One region of the Paenibacillus sp. JT31N7 genome, then DNA from elsewhere that is predicted to be linked to it. Evidence: riboswitches for the same ligand, from Rfam matches in the RefSeq annotation. Region 1 holds a riboswitch; each other region holds the start of a gene.
What was found. A riboswitch is a leader RNA that binds a small molecule or an ion and turns the genes downstream of it on or off. The one in region 1 is predicted to bind cyclic di-AMP.
Positions count from the first base shown of each region.

Region 2: linked by a shared signal. The riboswitch ahead of AC58P5_RS12125 (3D domain-containing protein) and the one ahead of AC58P5_RS27455 (C40 family peptidase) in region 1 are both predicted to bind cyclic di-AMP.
Region 3: linked by a shared signal. The riboswitch ahead of AC58P5_RS23695 (hypothetical protein) and the one ahead of AC58P5_RS27455 (C40 family peptidase) in region 1 are both predicted to bind cyclic di-AMP.
Region 4: linked by a shared signal. The riboswitch ahead of AC58P5_RS17305 (hypothetical protein) and the one ahead of AC58P5_RS27455 (C40 family peptidase) in region 1 are both predicted to bind cyclic di-AMP.

Region 1 covers NZ_JCAUAT010000013.1:26,306-31,198, reverse strand. Annotated here, with positions in the region: gene AC58P5_RS27470 (SRPBCC domain-containing protein) at 1-246, shown strand, start outside; gene AC58P5_RS27465 (DUF1540 domain-containing protein) at 447-668, opposite strand; gene AC58P5_RS27460 (cryptochrome/photolyase family protein) at 710-2,101, opposite strand; gene AC58P5_RS27455 (C40 family peptidase) at 2,251-2,715, opposite strand; cyclic di-AMP (ydaO/yuaA leader) riboswitch at 2,719-2,866, opposite strand; gene AC58P5_RS27450 (SurA N-terminal domain-containing protein) at 3,044-3,634, opposite strand; gene AC58P5_RS27445 (hypothetical protein) at 3,841-4,662, opposite strand; gene AC58P5_RS27440 (M1 family metallopeptidase) at 4,672-4,893, opposite strand, start outside.
Region 2 covers NZ_JCAUAT010000002.1:402,808-407,700, forward strand. Annotated here, with positions in the region: gene AC58P5_RS12120 (polysaccharide deacetylase family protein) at 1-1,026, shown strand, start outside; gene AC58P5_RS12125 (3D domain-containing protein) at 1,074-2,018, opposite strand; cyclic di-AMP (ydaO/yuaA leader) riboswitch at 2,030-2,219, opposite strand; gene AC58P5_RS12130 (hypothetical protein) at 2,485-2,706, opposite strand; gene AC58P5_RS12135 (manganese catalase family protein) at 3,085-3,654, opposite strand; gene AC58P5_RS12140 (spore coat protein CotJB) at 3,732-3,998, opposite strand; gene AC58P5_RS12145 (spore coat associated protein CotJA) at 4,037-4,222, opposite strand; gene AC58P5_RS12150 (glycoside hydrolase family 84 protein) at 4,450-4,893, shown strand, end outside.
Region 3 covers NZ_JCAUAT010000007.1:64,131-69,023, reverse strand. Annotated here, with positions in the region: gene AC58P5_RS23705 (YbdD/YjiX family protein) at 1-51, opposite strand, end outside; gene AC58P5_RS23700 (carbon starvation CstA family protein) at 44-2,134, opposite strand; cyclic di-AMP (ydaO/yuaA leader) riboswitch at 2,397-2,590, shown strand; cyclic di-AMP (ydaO/yuaA leader) riboswitch at 2,699-2,878, shown strand; gene AC58P5_RS23695 (hypothetical protein) at 2,996-3,436, shown strand; gene kdpF (K(+)-transporting ATPase subunit F) at 3,624-3,701, shown strand; gene kdpA (potassium-transporting ATPase subunit KdpA) at 3,762-4,893, shown strand, end outside.
Region 4 covers NZ_JCAUAT010000003.1:585,654-590,546, reverse strand. Annotated here, with positions in the region: gene AC58P5_RS17315 (DeoR/GlpR family DNA-binding transcription regulator) at 1-615, opposite strand, end outside; gene AC58P5_RS17310 (L-lactate dehydrogenase) at 812-1,765, opposite strand; gene AC58P5_RS17305 (hypothetical protein) at 1,839-2,711, opposite strand; cyclic di-AMP (ydaO/yuaA leader) riboswitch at 2,714-2,846, opposite strand; gene AC58P5_RS17300 (DoxX family protein) at 3,100-3,639, opposite strand; gene AC58P5_RS17295 (hypothetical protein) at 3,702-3,908, opposite strand; gene AC58P5_RS17290 (acyltransferase family protein) at 4,499-4,893, shown strand, end outside.

The DNA.
Region 1 (4,893 bases):
CCGAACCGCGTCCTAAGTTACATCGAACATCCCGGTCCTTCGTATTATCCGAATCATGCGGATATCACTACGCGGGTAACCATTAAGCTGGAGCCGGTCGGCGGCTGCACCAAGCTGACCCTGATCAACGATGAGTGGGTTGAAAATCATCCATCCTACGAGAAGACGGACTCCGCATGGTGGATGCTGCTGAGCACCATCAAAACGTTTGTGGAGACTGGAAAGAAACTGGATCTCGGCTGGTAAGTGATAAAGGGTAGGGGACCCGTAGAAGGCTGGGGTAGTAAGCGGAGCGTTCCACACGAAAAAAGCCGGACAGCATGAAGCCTGTCCGGCCTTAATCACCCGCTGGCTCAGCGGGATTATTTTTGTAAGCCGACAGTAGGGGAACTCTACGGTTCCTCTGCTGTCGGCATTTTCATTTTTTAATGAAAAGTTCGATTGAATTAGTGATGATGACGTTCCTCGAAAGTTTGACAGCAGGTGTCGGTGATGCCCTCGGCGGAATCCTGATGCCCGGAATCGTAAGGCAGACCGTCCCGTTCTTGCGGTTGTGGCTTGTTCGAATGAGCGTTTACTTCGATCATAATAACTTCCGCATTGCAGTTATTGCCCTGCTCCCAGTATTCGCAGTTGGCAATGCTGCATTTCACCATTGGATTTTCCATGTTTATCACCTCGTACTTCTATTTACCCGAAGAACGAAGCTTTAAACAGGGGGGCAGTCATTTCGGGAAGCTCCGGCCGGACCCGGGCCGACAGCAGGTTTGGCTTCCGCCAGCATTTGCTTGTAAATCTCGATCGCTGCGGCGCGGGAGCTCTTCAGATCGACGATCGCGTCCGTCTGCGGCTTGTGAATTTCCTTATCGCTCAGATGAGCGAGCCGGGGAAGCCACCGCCGGATGTACATCCCCGTCGGATCATGGGTCTCCGACTGCGTGACGGGGTTCATCACCCGGAAGTACGGAGACGCGTCGAAGCCGAGCGAAGCGCTCCACAGCCAGCCGCCCCGGTTGAGCACGTTGTCGTAATCGGCGAGCTTGCGCCGGAAATACCGCTCACCCAGCGTGAAGGGACAGCGCAGGTTCTTGGTCAGGAACATGGCCGTCACCATCCGCAGCCGGTTCGGCATGTGCCCCGTGGCGTTCAGCTCCGCCATGGCCGCATCCACGACCGGAATGCCGGTCTGCCCCCGGCACCACCGCTCGAAGAGCGTGTCCTCCAGGCCGGAGAAATCGAATTTCTTCTCGTAGACGAAGAAATCCGGGTTATAGACGGCCTGGTACAGGTAGAAGTCGCGCCACGCCAGCTGGCGCGTCCAGGCTTCGTGCCGCTCGCTGCCGAGAGCGGCTTCATACGCCCGGCGCACGGAGAGCGCGCCGGTGTTCAGGTGGCGGCTGATCCCGCTGGTCGTCTCGAAGGCGTACCGGTCTCTTTGCGCTTCATAAGCGCGGAGACCTCCTTCGAGAAAGCCGCTCAGAGTCTGAGCGGGATCAGGCGCCGTGCCGGCCGCTTCCGGGTCCAGCGGAAGCGGAAATCGCGCGGACCAGGCTTCGCGGTCCGGCAGCGGCCGTGTCTGCAAATCGCGCACGGTGACGGCCGACGACGGCCGGAAAAAAAGGTGCATGTAAGCGTTCCATTTTTTATAAAAAGGGGTAAATACTTGGTAAGGAGTGCTGCGCTCCGCAAAGTGCTGGAAATCCCCGAAATCGGCGAGAGTATGGTCGATCAGCGTAGTAACCGGAACGCCGCGGGCGGAAGCTGAAACCTTCAGTTTGCGGTCACGTACTAATGCATAGGGCGTAACGTCGCCGTGCAGGACGATTTCTTCAATGGGGAGCTCGGCCAGCAGATGATCCACCACGGCATGAGGCTCGCCGGCAAGCACCTCCAGATGCGCGCCCGCTTTCCGGTATTCGCGGATCAGCCTGGAGACGTGACGGAGGAAGTTGACTCCGCTGTGTTCCCGCTCCCGGCCGTCGCGCAGAAGGAAAGGGTCCAGAATCAGGATGTGCAGGCTTGGACGCCCCAAGCTGTGAATGTAATCAAACGCAGTCATGTCATCAATCCGCAAATCTTTGCGATGAATAAAAAGGATCATAATGAAGGGACGCTCCTTGCTTTTTCGTCTAACTTCATAGTAACAGGAAAACCGGCGCAAATGAAAAGAAGCCCGGCAAGCCAGGCGGCAACCTGGATTACGGGGCTCCCTTTCGGGTATATGCTGCGTTCCATTACGAGTGCGTCTTACTAGTCTGCAGTGATCTTGTTAAAAAGGTCATCGCCGATAACGCGGCGTGCAGAAACGTATCGTTTCGCATAGTAAGATTCGCTCAAGTCACTCTTTGTAACACCTTTGTTCGTGGCGGAGTGGGCGAACTTGTTGTTCCCGATGTAAATACCTACATGGGAGATGCCTTTTCCGTCGGTGTTAAAAAATACCAGGTCACCCGGTCTCAGATCGCTTTTCGCAACCGAGGATCCTTGGCCGTTCTGTGCTTTTGAAGTGCGTGCCAGATCAACGCCGAACCGGTCGAATACGTAGGACGTGAAGCCCGAGCAATCAAAACCGCTGGTCGATGTGCCCGAATACTTGTAAGGCGTCCCTACCAATCCGTCAATCGTGGAGCTGAGCGTCGACTTCGCGGATGCGCTGCCGATTTCCACACTCAAAAACAGGGTCAAGCTCAAAACAAACAACAAGACTTTCTTCAACTGTGTTGCTCCTTCCTGTGCCTACGAGGTTAGCTGGAGGGTTCGGTAGAAGGTGTCCCCTATGATCCCTTTGTTGCAAGATCAATTCACCCAGAGTGGATCCCCCGTTCTCTTCCTTTTCGTCTAAGAAGAAATTCGGCAATCTTTTTCTGTTCGACACTAAATATTCGCCATAGGTCCAGAAATTCCTTCCAAAAAACTAAAAATAGTTACAAAAAAGTTTCAAAAGCAGTTATTTAGTCGGATTTCAGGGCAAAAAATAGATCAAAAAACCCGCCTTCTTGTATAAAGAGGGCGGGTTTTCCATGTCTTTCAGCTTAGAGGCAATCTAAGTCTTCGGTTGATCCGGAAACTTCACGCGCAGCCCCGGTTTCGTTTCGGCAAGCAGTTTTTCCTGCAGGGCGTTGAGGTCTTCCTGCGTTTTCAGCTCGCCTTTTTTGACGAGATACTCGATCGTTTTTTGCTGGAGGAGATATTTGGCGTACTGGTTGACGGTTTTAGGATCGGTCCAGTAGGTCGCTTCGGTCAAGCCGGCGCTTTTGTAGAGCATCTCTTTCAACTGAGCCGCTTCGGGGCCGGCTGCTTCCAGCGCTTTGCGCTGCTGATCGACAGCCTGCTTCACTTCGGCTTCCTTGACTTTGACGCCGCGCTTCTGGCCGTAACGGACGAAGAGCTCGTCCTTAAGCATCAGATCGAGCAGCTGATCGTTGGTCAAATTGTTTTGAGCGCCCTGCATTTGAAAGGCCAGGTCGACTTCGGCTTTCATTTTGTCGAATGCCTGATTGGAAATGCGGACGTCGTGACCGATCGCCACAACCTCTTTGGCTTTAACGTCGGACTGTCCGTAAAAGAACGACCCGGCGGCGACACAAAGGCCAATTACTGCCGCCACGACGGTGCTTGTCCGTGGGGATATCATCGGTAATGCCTCCTTTTATCTTCTATCTTTCCATGATAGCTGAAAAAAACGCAAATGGAAACTAAAAACCCCCCTGGCCGGTGAACGGCAGGGGGAGACGGATATCGCGCCGGAACCATCCGGAAAGAGAACGGCTGATAAGACGGTCCGACGATTGAGACGCGTCTGTTTTGCCTCCCGGCTTACGGGCAGAATAACGGGCATTTCTAGGTCCGGTAGCTTTCCCAGATTTCACGCTGCGCCGCGATGGACCACATTTTGACAAAGGTGCGGACCAGGGGGTATATCTGGTGGATAATGAGGGCCGTCAAGCCTGCCCACACATAGGATGCGGTAGTAGCCGCAACGGCAAGAAGGAAGCCGAGCAGGATGAGCAGCAGGGCATTGCACGTGATCCGCAAGCCTTGGCGGAACACGACCGGAAGCACCGCGAGAAGTCCACGTCGATCCTCGGAGGCCCGGCCGAACTGCAGGAACAGGAAGATAAGCTGAATGAGCAGGGCATACACGGCATAGAGAGCCGCCCAAGGAAGCAGGGACAGGAGAAGCTGCTCGAATGCGTAGGCTTCGTTGAACAAAGCAAGTGCTTTGGGAGCCAGCCAGTAGAGCGGAGCAAGCACCAGGACCGTTTGAAGAAGATAATAGAGGAAGAAGGGCAGCAGAAGCTCGCGTATTCCTTTCATAAACCGGTAACCCGCATTCATCTGCCGGTGTTCCAGAGAGTACAGGACGCCTGCGTTCAGCATGGGACTAATCAGCATCCGGACGGCCAGCAGAATGAGAAACCATTCGAGATACGGCTGGATGAGATCCGTTTTTACAAGTCGGAACTGGCTTTCCGCCACGAACAAATGAATGGCGCTCTGGGGCTGATCGCTTGCCGGATAACGGTGGAGCAGGGGGACGATAATGGATTGGACCCATTTATAAAGCAGAATCCCCCAGGCAAACTGGTACACATACAGCACGCAAACGGCGAACGGCTGCTTGAGGGCGGCCGTCAAGCCTTGTCGAAGATAGCGGAGCATCTCATCACCTCACCAGGCTACAGTATCGAACAGCGTTTCCAGCAGTTTGACGACGCCGAGGGTCCAGCGGATTCTCCACGTGGTGTCGACTTCGGTTTTCATATAGTTGTTGATATGCCGGTTTTCGAGCTTCATGGTGTATGCGGGGTCCAGAGAAACCCAATCCACCGGGGATTTATGGGTCAGCTTGTACTCGATCTGCTCGCCCTGTCCGTCCCAGACCTTCTCTGT
Region 2 (4,893 bases), on a different contig from region 1:
CTGACTGCCTCAGCCGCCATCTTGCTGGCCTTCGTCTCCGCATGTTCTCCGGCAAAACTGCCGAACGAGGGCTCGACTTCTTCCCGGCTGGACGAAAACCGTTTTATCCCGCACTCTCTAAGCGAAGTTCCAGGTCCGTCATCCGTACCAGGTCCGGCAATATTCCAGCCTACGAAAGATCCGGCGATCCAGAAGAAAAACGCCGCGACTCCTTCGGCATCACCGGCTACTCCGGTCCCTTCGCCTTCCGTACCCGTAAAACCTAAACAAGCAGCCGCTCCTAAACCGGAACCGAAAAAGAAAGACGTTCCCGTTCAGAAGCATCATCAGGAAGCGAACGCCCTTCAGAAAACGGAGCAGCGCAAGCTGAGCTTAGCCGAGATTCATCACAAGTACCCTGCGGTTTTCCGGATGAGAGGAACCTCCCAAGGAAAAAAAATCGCGCTCACGTTTGATGACGGGCCCGATCACAAATATACCCCGCAAGTGCTCGATATTTTGAAAAAGCATCGGGTGAAAGCGACCTTTTTCGTGATCGGGAGCCGCGCTAAGGCACATCCCGAGATTATCGACCGGATGGTGCGGGAGGGTCACGTCGTAGGCAACCACTCGTACACCCATCCTTTTATGCCCAAACTGACCGCCTCGGAATTTTCTTCGCAAATTATGCGTACCCAGGACGTCATCAAACAGTTGACCGGATATACGCCCAGACTTGTGCGGCCTCCTTACGGAGCCATCAATGAAGAGCAGGTACGCTGGATGTCCGACCATCGCCTGATGGTCATGAACTGGGATGTGGATTCTCTGGATTGGAAAGGATTATCGGGCAAGCAGGTATACCGCAACATTGTGACCAAAGCCCGGGCCGGTTCAGTCATACTGCAGCACAGCGCGGGAGGTAACGACAAGCACGATCTCAGCGGTACAGTCACTGCTCTTCCCGATTTGATCCGTTCCTTGAAATCGAGCGGATACAAGCTGGTCACGGTGCCGGAGCTGATGGGAATTTCCAAGGGTCTGTAACGCACAAAAGACGGGAGCATTCGCTCCCGCCTTCTTTTCGGCTCCTATTATTTAAGAATGTACACTTTCACACTTTGATAGCCAAAGTTATTTACTTTCTCCTTGGAGCCCGGAACGAAGATATCGATCCGATTGCCTTTGATCGCGCCGCCGATGTCCGTCGCTTTGGCGATCATTCCCTTGGCCGGGAGGCCCGGGAAAGCATAACCCGTTACATATACGGTGGAGCCAAGCGGAATAACTTTCGGATCGACCGCGATGGTGCCAACGGTCAGTTTGTTGCCGTAGTAATCGATTCCGGCATATCCGCCGTTCTCGCTTGGGTCCGCGGAATAAGCGGATGCCTTGATAGAAAGCGCTTTTTTGTATTGAACCTGTTTGCCCGCCGCGGTTGTCAGCGTCTGCCCGGATTTTGCGGAAGCCGATGCGGCTTTGGCAGCCGGTTTCTTAACGGCCTTATTCTCCGCGCTTTTCTTCGGCTCGGAAGCCTGCGGCTTGCTGCTCTTCTGAAGAGCCCCCGAAGGTTTTATGGAATCCGCTTGGCTTGGCGAAGCCGGTGCCTGCGCCGGAACTTTTAACGTCGCTTTTAAAGCTTTAAGCTGCTCAGGAGCCGCTTCCCCCGCAATTTTCAGCTCGCTGCCTGCCGGCAGGCTAAGCGGATCCGCATCGGGATTTAACGATAAGAGGTCAAGAACGTCCATATTCATTTGGGAAGCGAAGTTCCACATGGAATTTGGCTCGGATAATACCAGAGTTTGATTTTCCGGTGTCAGGAAGGATTGGGCAAGTTCCGAATCGGCTGCTTGTCCTACCGTATCGGCAATGCCGGCGGCGATCTCCTGATAAGATTTGGCCAGTTTCCAAAACATCAGACCGTCGTTTTTAGCCGCTTCCGTTTCAGCCGCCTGCGACTGGAATGCGGAAGATGCCGCCACCACTGCACCTAGTAGCAGAGTAGCGCAAGTTTTTTTCCAATGATGCTTTAAAGCCATAGTTGATGTACGCTCCTTCTCGGTATTGCCTACGAGGTTAGCTGTCGGGTTTGGACTGAGAAGTCGCCCACGCTGTTGCCAGCGATTCACCCCTATCGGACGCCGCAGTCATGCGATACGGTTCCGAAGTAAATCATCCCCCGCACCTCATCCTCCCCTGGAAAATCCGGGAAACGATTGAAGTTTCGGCTCTTTACACAAGCTATCACATACATCTTTAGAAACAAACACACACAAATTGGTAAAAACCGACCTTTTCATTTTTTTAATCCGCCGGATAACCTGCTGCAAAAAGCTGATTCTTCAAGCCTATTTGAAGCCTGTTCCGCCCTTTAAACCGAAAAAATCAAAGGGAGAAAATTAACGTTATGCTCAGCGCACGCTTATGTAATTCTCATCTATTTCTCAGAAAAACCATCATTTATTCACCTTGCGGCCAGGTAATTCATCCCATAGGAGGAAACCTTTATTTGGCGATTCGTTTGCTTTCTCTCGGCTTTTCTTCGATTTTTACGGCTGCCTGGCTTCGTACCGATTCTACAGTCGGACGTTTCTTTCCCTCGTAAATATCATCGAAAGGACGAAACGGCACGTTATCGGACCGGTCAAATTCCTTCGGTTTGCGCAGACCTAATGATGCCGCTAAAAGAACTAACATGCCGATCAGCAGGCTTAATGTAATCCCCATGAATAGCAGCCTCCTTTCGATTCCAAAATCTAGGTTCTATTCCTAATTCTTAAGCAACTTATTCCAGTTTATCATACTTATAGGTAAAATGTGGTATTTATTTGCTTGAAATAGACGATTTTTTTAAGATTTTTCGTAAGTACGACATAATTCTTGCCTATTTCCAGCTTTTTAATAAAAATTCTTACTAGACGCCGACGCTTTAAACAGACTGTTTAGCTATAACTTGTATATAAGTAAGACACCTTCAGAAGGGGAAACGTTCCGGAAAAATTAGCAATCTTATTCAATTTTTCCATATCCATTGACTATCGGTCTTTCCCCGGCTTTAAAATTATCCGAAAAAAGACGGGTTTCCCCGTCTTTTTGTCCAGGCCGCTAGAAAATTTTCTGGGCAGCCCTTTCGTCTTTAAGTATTTCCACCGCTTCGCGGAATCGCATCGAGTGGACGATTTCCCGTTCACGCAGAAATTTCAGGCCATCCTGAAGATCGACGTCGTCCGTCAGATCGATGAGCCACTGATACGTGGCGCGGGCCTTTTCTTCCGCTGCGATATCTTCGTAAAGGTCGGCGATGGGATCGCCCTTGGCTTGAATGTAAGCTGCCGTCCACGGTACGCCGGCCGCATTTTGGTAATACAAAGCCGAATCGTGATTGACGTAATATTCGCCCAGACCCGCGGCTTTCAGTTGGTCGGGGGTAGCGTCTTTCGTAAGCTTGTAGATCATCGTGGCAATCATCTCGAGGTGAGCGAATTCTTCTGTCCCGATGTCATTCAACACCCCGATCACTTTGTCCGGAATGGTGTAACGCTGGTTCAAGTAACGCAGCGCGGCGGCAAGTTCCCCGTCCGCACCCCCGTACTGCTCGATCAGAAGTTTGGCCATGTGCGGATCGCATTTGCTTACACGAACCGGATACTGCAGTTTTTTCTCGTAAATCCACATTGGAATCCCCCGTCTCCTTAAGCATATCCGTGCTTGATCTTCCGGCCAGGCCGTTCATACAGTTCCCTCTACACACGTTACACCTGCCAAGGCCAGGGAGCTTCGGCCCACTCCCAAGTCTGCTGCGGCAGCGCATTTTGCCCGTATTGCAGAAGCGGTCCGTACAAACGCTCGTATTCCAGCGCGATTTGCTTCCGTTTTTGGGAAAATTCGTTGAACTGCTGCAGAGCATTGGCATCTTCGGGATGGGTGTCCAGGTACAAAGTCAATTCGACCAGTACGAAATCGGCCGCTTGCAGGTCGTGCAGAAGCCGGTAATAATTGTCATCCATTTGTTTTTGCATATGGTTGTCGTTCCCCTCTCTTTCGCTTTCGGACCGGATCAGCATCTGGGTTCGTAGCTGCTGTACAGTTCCGGCCAAAGGGTACCTAGCTTCAATGCCTCATAAGGGCTAAACTGCGGCAGGCACATGGGCTGGAACTGGATAAACAGGTGCGGCGGAGTTACGTACGTTTTGACAAGCTTCGGCGGACAGGGATCGAACGGCCCCACGAAGGGGTGATACATGCGGACTTCAGGATACAATGTGCTTCCTCCTTGTAACCGGTAATGGTGCGGCTCTGCAATACCATATGGCATTCGCCCAGGAGCGGTATGGGCGGGCGCCCAGATTCATGAAATAAAAGCGGAATAATCCGCAAGGTTGTCATCTCTATCGGCTCTATGAATATCTTATGATTGAAAGAGAGACGATCCGGGGAAGCTTTTTCCCCTTTAAAAAGGAGTGAGATGGCATGACACATCATCTGAAAGCTCCCCTTCTGACCCCGCCTCCGCAGCAGATGGAATACAGCGGGTATACCGTGCCTTTGTATTCAACCGCCGGGATAATGGCAGGCGCGGATACGTCCCCCGAAGCTCTGTTGGAGCTGCGGAATCTGCTTATCCAATCGGGCGTCAAGCGCATTGTTCCCTGCAAGGACTGGCATTCCGCCGCTAAAATGCCGTTGGCCGTTTATATCGGCAAGCTGCCCGCCGATCCCGCCGTACTGCGGGAATTCCGAAGCCGGCGCAGCGGCGACCCCCTCGGAATTCCCGAAGAGGGCTATACCCTTGCGGCACGCCGCGGCAGACGCGGCGGAAGCATAATCGTGCTGGCGGGCGCGGATCACACCGGCACTCTCTATGCCGTCCGTACGCTTAGGCAGCTCATCCGCAAAGGCCCGATGATGGCCGCT
Region 3 (4,893 bases), on a different contig from region 1:
ATGAATAAACTGGCTGCGGTAGCTCCAGATGAGTTTCAGGCGCTTAAACATATTTCGTCGCCTCGGATCTGCCCTGCCCGCCGCGCGGGATATACGGGGCTTCGTAAAGATCCAGCGGTTTGTTCGAAATCGCCTTCAGCCAGACGCGGATGGCCGAGATAAACACGATCAGCACCACGATCATGAAAAATCCGCACAAGGCCGCGTCGATGTAATCGTTCATCACGATCTGCTTCATCTGCGCGGCCGATTTGGCCGGGGCCACGATTTTCCCGCTGTCCAGCGCGCTCTGGAACTGTTTGGCGTGAGAAAGGAAGCCAATGTTCGCTTTCTCGTGGAACAGCTTCTGCCAACCGGCGGACATGGTCACGATAAGCAGCCACGTCGTGGGCAGGAGCGTGACCCAGGCGTACGCCTTTTTGCCCATTTTGAACAAAATGGTCGTACCCAGTACAAGCGCGATGCCGGCCAGCATCTGATTGGCGATGCCGAAGAGCGCCCACAAGGAGTTGATGCCCCCCAGAGGGTCCACAACGCCTTGGTAGAGGAAATACCCCCAGCCCGCTACGCAGAGAGCCGTAGCGATAAGATTGCCGACCGTGGACCGGGTATCCCCCAGCGACTTGCTGGCATAACCGAGCAAATCCTGGATGAGGAAACGCCCCACCCGGGTGCCCGCGTCGATCGTCGTCAGGATGAACAGGGCTTCGAACAGGATGGCGAAGTGATACCAGAACGCCATCATCGTCTTGCCGCCGATCACGCCGGACAAGATTTGCGCCATGCCGATGGCGAAGGTCGGCGCGCCGCCCGTCCGCGAGAGAATGGTACTCTCGCCGATATCTTTGGACAGCGTAGTCAACTGTTCCGGCGTGATAGTGAAGCCCCAGTTCGTGATGGTCGCCGCCGCGGTCGCCACATCGGTACCGCCCAGCGCCGCCGCCGACGAGTTAATCGCGAAGTAAGTGCCGGGCGTGATAATGCAGGCGGCGATCAGCGCCATGATGGCGACGAAGGATTCGACCAGCATCGCGCCGTAGCCGATCGGACGCGCGTGGGATTCGCGCTCCAGCATTTTGGGCGTCGTTCCGGAGGAAATCAGCGCATGGAAGCCCGACACGGAGCCGCAGGCGATGGTGATAAACAGGAACGGGAACAAGTTCCCGGCGAAGACGGGTCCGGTTCCGTCGATGAACCGGGTCGTGGCCGGCATGGACAGATCCGGCAGGACGAAAATGATGCCGAGCGCGAGGCCGATGATCGTTCCGACTTTCAGGAACGTGCTGAGATAGTCGCGGGGAGCGAGAAGCAGCCAGACCGGCATGACGGAAGCGAAAAAGCCGTAGGCGATCATCATCAGAGCGATGGTTTCTCCGCTGAAGGAGAAGAGAGGGGCCAGCGCTGCGCTCTCGGCGACGAATTTGCCTCCGATGAGGGACAGAATCAGCAGAATGACGCCGATGAGGGACGCTTCCCCGACGCGGCCGGGCCGTATGTAGCGCATATACACGCCCATCAGGAGGGCGATCGGAATGGTGGCGGCAATCGTGAACATGCCCCACGGGCTGCCGATCAGCGCTTTGACGACGACGAGCCCGAGCACGGCGAGAAGAATGATCATAATGCCGAGAATGCCAAGCATGGCGATCGTACCCGTCACCTTGCCGATTTCATCCTTGATCATATCGCCGAGCGATTTACCGTTTCTGCGTGTTGAAGCGAAAAGAATGACGAAGTCCTGGACGGCGCCTCCCAGAATAACGCCGAGAATGATCCACAGCGTTCCGGGCAGATAGCCCATCTGGGCGGCAAGTACGGGCCCTACGAGGGGACCCGCGCCGGCAATGGCCGCGAAATGGTGCCCGAACAGCACCCATTTGTTCGTCGGCACATAGTCCTTGCCGTCGTTGTTCAGCTCTGCGGGTGTTTTCCGGTTGTCGTCGAGCACGAAGACTTTGCGGGCGAGAAAGCGGCTGTAGAACCGGTAGGCGACCGCATAACAGCTTACGGCTGCAATGACGAGCCAGGCGGCATTGATCGTTTCTCCGCGATTAAGTGCGACAAGCCCGAAAGCGAACGCGCCGACAATGGAAATCACCCCCCAGAGCAAGATTGATTTCCATCCGTTTTTCATAAATTTTCCTCCTAACTGGTTAATATGGGAACGTTTACAAGTAGTATAGCAGGTTTTTCCGTTGTGGGAAGAGGCTGGATGTCCAAACCGTTTTCAAAAACGCGAGATTTTCGACGCATTAACAAGCTAGCGCACAAAAAGAGGAAATGTAAGCGCATTAGGCGATTTCTTTGGCTTAAATCGGTTTAAAACCAATCTCCCCATATCTTTACAAAGCACGTACGGAGGTGTAATATTCATTCCATCAATTGAAAAAAACAGTTTCTTGCTTTCGCTGAATTTCCCCATCCGGGGAAGCGGGGGAACCATCGCAGCATTGATCCGGTGTGAGAGCCGGGGCCATGTCTGCAGGGGTGAATCCTGAAGCGCCGGAATCCATGGACCCGGCAGTCAGGTAGGGCGACTCTCACCGCCCGAATCCGACAGCTAACCTCGTAAGCGCATGAGTTCGGGAGGGGTTGAAGAAGCTTGTGATCGGCATCGACCACAGGGACTTCGTTTCGCTGTGGTTTTGTTATGTTCAAAAACATCCGAAAAAGAAAAATGTGCCAAATAAATGAACATGCGTTTTTATCGCTGAGTTTCCGTATGAAGCGGAAAACGGGGGAACCAACGAGGACCTGCAGGCCTAACGGCCCGGTCCTCATGGGGTGAATCCAGAAGCGGCATCCGTGCCGTCATGGTAGGGCGACTCTCACGCCCGAATCCGACAGCTAACCTCGTAAGCGTACCGAGAGAGGCGACTGCTATCGCGCTTCGGCTATAGTCTTTTTAGGCTGTGACCGTCAAGAAGCCGCGTGAAGAGTTCCTCTTCCGCAGGCTTCTTTTTTTGCTGCCCAAAACATGAAAGAGGGATAAAAAGTGGACGAGAGAAAGATCCAAACCTATACGTTGGTTTCCGCACCGAATGTCACCGGCGAGAACTTTATTAAACTGCTGAATATTTACCGCAGACCCTTCGCGGCGCTTGTAAACAACCCGGCGGAAGGACAGCGGATGAAGAAGCTGGGAGTCCGGCATATCGTGGAAGTGGATACCGTGCGCCACGAAGCCTGGGAAGTCCCCGGGCTTCCGGTCGGTGACGTTTATCTTTTCGAAGACAGCCTGCCGCTCTGCTGCCGGTATCTTCAGATGGTCCGCAGCTGGACAACCGGAACGATTTTCGTGGTGAAAACGAATGCCACACCGCGGTTGATTTATAAAGCGCTCGGCGCCGACCATGTGGTGCATACGAATACCCGTCAGGTCTCTTTCCTGCTTGGAGCAGCACCGGGCCAAGTGCCCGAAGAAGTTTTGCGCTAACGTTTAAATTCACTAACCGAACGATAATGAATGAACCTATAATATGAACCTTTAAATAGGAAAGAAAGGAGCCGACACGCATGACGGACCTTTATATGATTCTGCTGCTGGCAGTCGTTTATTTCATCTTTTACGGTTTTTTGATCTGGTGTGACCATGTGGTGGAAGGCTCGGAAGGCGGCCGTTCATGATGATTATCGCGCTTTTTACGGCTGGGCTTTTTCTGTATCTGATTTACGCGCTCATACATCCTGAGAAATTTTAAGGCGCCTTCGGGCAGCCGGTGAACTGCTTGCGCGGAGTTGTTTGAGGAGGATAGGAATCTATGGAGATCGTGCAAATTTTAATCGTAATCGCGGTCCTTTGCCTGCTGGTGAAACCGCTTGGAACTTATATCTATCATGTTTTTTCGAATGAGAAAAACCGGACGGACCAATGGTTCGGCTGGCTGGAGCGGCCCATTTACAAGCTTGCGGGCATCCGCAGCGAGAACGGCATGACGTGGAAAAGATATGCGGGCAGCCTCGTGCTGACCAACGTTGTGCTTGTGGCGGTCGGGTATTTGATCCTTCGCCTGCAGCATGCTCTTCCTTTGAACCCGAACGGGATCGACAATATGGAAGCGACGCTGTCGTTCAATACGATCATCAGCTTTATGACCAACACGAATCTGCAGCACTACAGCGGGGAAACGGGCTTGTCCTATTTCTCGCAGATGGCCGTCATTATGATGATGATGTTCACGTCCGCCGTAACGGGGATCGTGGTCGCGATTGCGTTTATCCGCGGGCTGACGTCTAAAGGCAACACCATCGGCAACTTTTTTGCGGATTTTGTAAAAGGACATACGCGTCTGCTGCTGCCGCTGGCTATCGTGGTTACGCTGCTGCTTGTCGGCCTGAAAGTGCCGCAAACGCTGGACCCGTCGCTGGCCGCAAAGCCGCTTGAAGGCGGAGAACAGCAAATCGCCATCGGACCGGTAGCGTCGCTTGTGTCCATCAAGCATTTGGGTACGAACGGGGGCGGCTTCTTCGGGGTGAATTCTTCCCATCCGTTTGAAAATCCGTCTCCGCTGACCAACGTAATCGAAATGCTGTCCATGTGGTGCATTCCGGCCTCCTTGACGTATACCTTCGGACGGTTTGCGAAGAACCGGAAGCAGGGCTGGGTCATTTTCACCGCGATGATGACTTTGTTCCTGGTCTTCCTGTCGGTCGCCTTCTTCTCGGAAAAGGCCGGCAACCCCGCCCTGAACGCCCTTGGCGCGGACTCGTCCATCGGCAGTATGGAGGGCAAAGAGGTGCGCTTCGGCATAGCGCAGTCCGCGTTGTTCACCACGGTAACGACGGCGGCGACGACGGGTACGGTCAACAATATGCACGATACGCTCACCCCGCTGGGCGGAATGGTTCCGCTGGCTCAAATGATGCTGAACTGCGTATTCGGCGGCGACGGAG
Region 4 (4,893 bases), on a different contig from region 1:
CGCCAAAACGACGACACGGTCGGCTCTGCGGATCATTTCGCGCTTGATGGAACCGTCCTCTTCATGCGGGTAGGAAAGCCCGTCCGGACTGATTCCGCAGGCGCCAAGAAACAGCAAATCGACGTAATAATCACCCAGCTGCGCCAGAGCAGTCGCTCCGAACAGAAACCGGTGCTCCAGTTCAAGCTGCCCGCCGAGCATATGCACCTTCAAGCTTTTAGTGTCCGCCAGTTTCGCCGCAATATCGATGGAATTCGTCACGACCACGTTGCCCGTCGTCTGAATATGCTCGGCGACCGTCGCAACCGTCGTTGACGTGTCGAGAAACAAGTAATGCCCGTCGCGGATCAGCTTGGCGGCTTCCCTGCCGATCTGCCGCTTCTCGTCCGGAGCTTTCTGCATCCGGTCCTTATAAGCGGTCACCGCGCGGTTCAGCGTCGGCAGCATAGCGCCTCCGCGGGTCCGGACAATTAGCCCGATCTCATCCATCCGGACGAGATCCCTGCGAGCGGTGTCCCGCGACACGTCGAATTTGTCACAGATTTCCTTGACGTCCATCCGCTGATGTTCCCTTAAGTATTCCATAATCGCTTCAATTCGTTCTTCCTGAAACATATCGGCACGCCCTTAAGTGAATTCATGCAATTCGATAATTGTTTGTAAGTAATTATAAGCGTTAATAAGCGAATCTGTCAATCAAAGCGCATATCACCTTGAAAATACACTTGCAGCATACAAAAAAGCGGCTGATAACCAGCCGCTCTTTCCGCGTTTTACTCGCATGCTCTATTCTTGTTCATGTCTCTCCCGCCTACAGCCGTTCCGAAATCGAATCGATCATTTCCCGGATTTTGGCTCCCGATTTGCGGAGATTAGCCTCTTCCTCATCGCTCAAGGGCAGTGTAATAACCTCCCGCACACCCGTACGGTCCACAATGCACGGAACTCCGAGATAAACGTCGGACATCCCGTGATAATTGGAAACATACGTCGATACGTTCAGCACCGCGCCCTCATCTCGCAGAATCGCCGTACAGATCCGGTCGAGCGCCAAAGCGATCGCGTAATACGTTGATCCCTTCGCTTCGATAATCTGATAAGCCGCGTCTCGCGTATTCCGGAAAATTTCGTCCTTATCCTCCTGATTCAGCTCAAGAGGCAGTCCGGCAAAATTCGCCAAGCTCCACAGAGGCACTTCCGAGTCTCCGTGCTCCCCGATAATCGCCGCGTGAATGCTTCGCGGATCCACTTGAAGCTTCTCGCCGATCAAATAGCGGAAACGCGCGCTGTCCAGCAGAGTTCCCGAACCGATGACACGGTTAACGGGCCACTCGGACTTTTTCCAAGTAAAGTAAGACATGATATCAACCGGATTGGTCGCCACCAGAATAATGCCTGTCTGGTTGTACTTCGTCACATTCTCGACGATGCCGTTAAAAATGTCGACGTTGCGCTTAAGCAGATCGAGACGGGTTTCCCCCTGCTTCTGCGCGACGCCCGCACAAACAATGATAATATCGGCACCTTCACAGTCGGAATAGTCACCCGCCCACACTTTCACCCTGCCCGTAAACGGCAGGCCGTGATTCATATCCAGTGCGTCCCCGTTCGCTTTCGCGTGATTATAATCGATGAGGACAAGTTCGGACATCCGCTCTCTGAGCAGCAGGGTATAAGCCGTGGTGGAACCGACGGCACCCGTTCCGATGACAACGATACGTGTTTTTTTAAGTGATTCCAGGTTTTCGAATTCATTAGCAGACACGAGAACCTCTCCTTTCAGGGGAATTCTGGTATTATTGTAGGCGAACTTCCCCCCAAAAAGCAAACGTCCCGCCCTACAAAACGACAAAATAAGCCCGGGACTCCTCGAAAAGCACCGACTGATCCAGCTGAAATCCGGTGCCGGCTATCCGCTCGCAAGCTTGCAGAGGGGCAAGGCGAGCCGGTTCGGGATAACGGCCCTCTTCCAGCCAGTCCGCTCCCAGCACCGCTGCGGTATGCTCCCATAAGCAGCAGGCCGGACCGATCAAATAATCTTTATGCATCGCGAGCGTCATTCCTTCCTGCCGCAGCATGCACGCGCTGCGCAGATCATCCAGCAGAGAGCTGCCGCAGCCGGGGTGAATCTCCCGCTCAGCCCGGAAGAACATGTTTACGGGAAATTCCCCTTCCGTCGCTGCAGCGTGTTCACAGCGCTCTACCTCTCCGCTGCGGGAAGGAAAGCGCGTTTTCGCGTCAGACCGTAATCCGTCTTCCGCACTCCGGACAGCTGCCGTTTGCGGGCGGAGGGAGCTGACGCCGGAACGGCTGAAGCTTCCGTTATTCCCGAAGCCGCCAAAGCTTCCGAGAATGTCGACAAACGGTTTGCGCTGCGACCGGGCCGTCAGATCGAACAATGCCATTTCTACCAGATCCGCTTTGACATTCCCCCAGAGAACGCGGTACAAGCGAACGATATCAAGCGCCTGCGCCACCGTGCTTTTGGGGAGGCGGTACAGAAATCGCGCCCATTTCACAAGATCGAAATACTTCTCATCGACGGACATCAAACATTCTCCCCAGCCTGTCTCTCCGCCCTCGTCCGTGAGTTTCAGAAGCCCGTATCTGCAGTTCTCGAGCTTTCCTTTGGCATGATGGTAACAGCAGGGTACATCGAATTCAAACAGTTCAATCCGGATAATTCGTGAGTCCATTTCTTCCTTTTCCACTCCTTTTCTCCCAATGACGCTTGCGAGGTTAGCTGCCGGGTTCGGATTTGAGAGGCCCCTACGGAATAAACATTCCGATTCACCCCAGTTCGTGGGTCCCCCGCTTCTCGTTCGAGAATTAAGCGCGCAGATGAAGATGATAGTATGGCCACCGCCGGCGTCCGGGCATGCTGCCCGAAGCCTGATCCGACGTACCATGAGAGTATGTTACTCCCGCGAATCGGGCCTGTAAACAAAACGGCGGACAGCCCTCTGCCATTCTGTTCCATGTAACCCTATTCATTTAATCGTTGCTTCTTCAAGCTGATTCCAGCTCATTCTTTCTCCGTTTAACAAAAAAAAGCCCCGGATATCCGGGGCTTTTGCTTGGATCGCGTCTATCGTCCGATCAGATGTGGGCGCGTGTCTTGCCTCCACCGAGGGTCGGGTTTGCGCCGTGGTCTCCGCGATGGCGAAGGAGCTTGCGGAGGTAAGGAAGGATGTAATAGTCGGCTCCGAACTTGCCGGCGTTGGCTCCGGCGGCGATGACGATGACACCGAGCAGGATCATCCAAGGGTTGGTGCTTACAGTACCTGCGAAGAGGAACATGAAGTTCATCAGAACCCCGAAGAATGCTGCCGCCGTTGTCAGTGCGCCGAGGACAAGACCCAGTCCTACCAGAAACTCTCCGAGCGGAATCAGTACGTTAAACAGTTTGGCGTTCGGCAGTGCAAAGTTTTCCAGGAATGCGGTGAAGGTCGGATAGACCAGCTCATTGGTCGCTTTATCGACAATCGGCTTCGTTACCGCGCCTTTCAGAAAGCCAGTGGCGTCAAACCCGCCTGTCAGCTTGTGCCATCCTCCCGTGATCCATGCGTATCCGAGATAGAAGCGGAGGATTAGCATCAGACCTGCCGCATAGACGTTCGTTCTTAACCAGTTAAACATATAAATTTCCCCTTTCAAGCTGCGTATTCTGTATGATGATGATCTTGCGTGTTTCCGTTTTTTTAAAGCCAGTACTGCTCGATCAATCCGCATTCCGCTTCCAGAGGAAGAGGAAGTCCGGTTTTGCCGACCGCTTGCATTCGGACGATTTGCCCTGCCTGCACACAGTCGAAGCATAAATCCTTATAACCCTCAGGGTGCGGTTGAAGCCGGGCGCCGCATGCCTCGCAGTGTGCGGGAGCCGCGTTTACAAGATGAAGGGCGGTCATGATATTCGCATCCTTTCGTAGTTCGCTATTTTATTGTGAATATTTTCACATTCTTGGCCGTAAATAGCTTTCTTCCCCTTCCTGAATCAATCAGGAAGTTCGGATGAGCCGGCGGAGCCGTCAGCTCTGGATACCAGAGGCTTTAACCGGCAGTCTTCGCAAATCCAGGCGGATTTGATTTTTTTCACGACCGGAATACCGGAACCACACTGCGGGCATCTTCCTTGTTGGACTTGCGGGTCAGCTGTCTCTTTCATGGCTCCTTCACCTTCTTTCGTGTGTTGTTCTCTCTTTCTGACTTTAGTATAGTCCTCTCCGCGAGGAGTGTATGTGATATTAATCACACTTAGCCCGAAATAAGTGATTATAATCATGTTCTAGCATTCTTCATAATGAAAGCCGTTACTTAATAAGGGCATGTGAATAATATCACAATCTATTAAAAGAAGAAGTTCTATACTTTCTTTAGAAAGCCATCTTCCCGTAACAGCCGCATCCAGGCAGGTTTGGCTGCTTGCGTTTCTTCTATAGAAACTAAGTAGAGAACAATCAAAACCTAAACAAAATTTGCACAAAGCGAGATGACCCCTATGCGAAACCCTACAGCCGTCTTTTTTACGAATGTCCGTTTCTTCCTGATCCTGCTGGTCGTTCTGGTCAACCTGCTGCTTACCCTTCCGCCTCTGCCGGAGGCAGCGCAAGCTGTTGTGACTGCCATCTTCACTTTTCATCTGCCGGTGTTCGTGCTGGTAACCGGTTATTTCGCCAAAACATACTGGCAGAAACCCGAAGCGGCAGCCGGAATGCTGCGGATCGCTCTGCAGTATCTCTTCTTTCAGACCTTGTACTCGGTCATGGATCTGTTCTGGCTCCACAGCCCCGGCATCCGCTATTCGTTCTGGCTGCCTTACTGGATGCTCTGGTTCCTGACCGCGCATTTCGGCTGGAAGCTTCTTCTCATCCCGTTCGCCCGGCTCAAGCACCC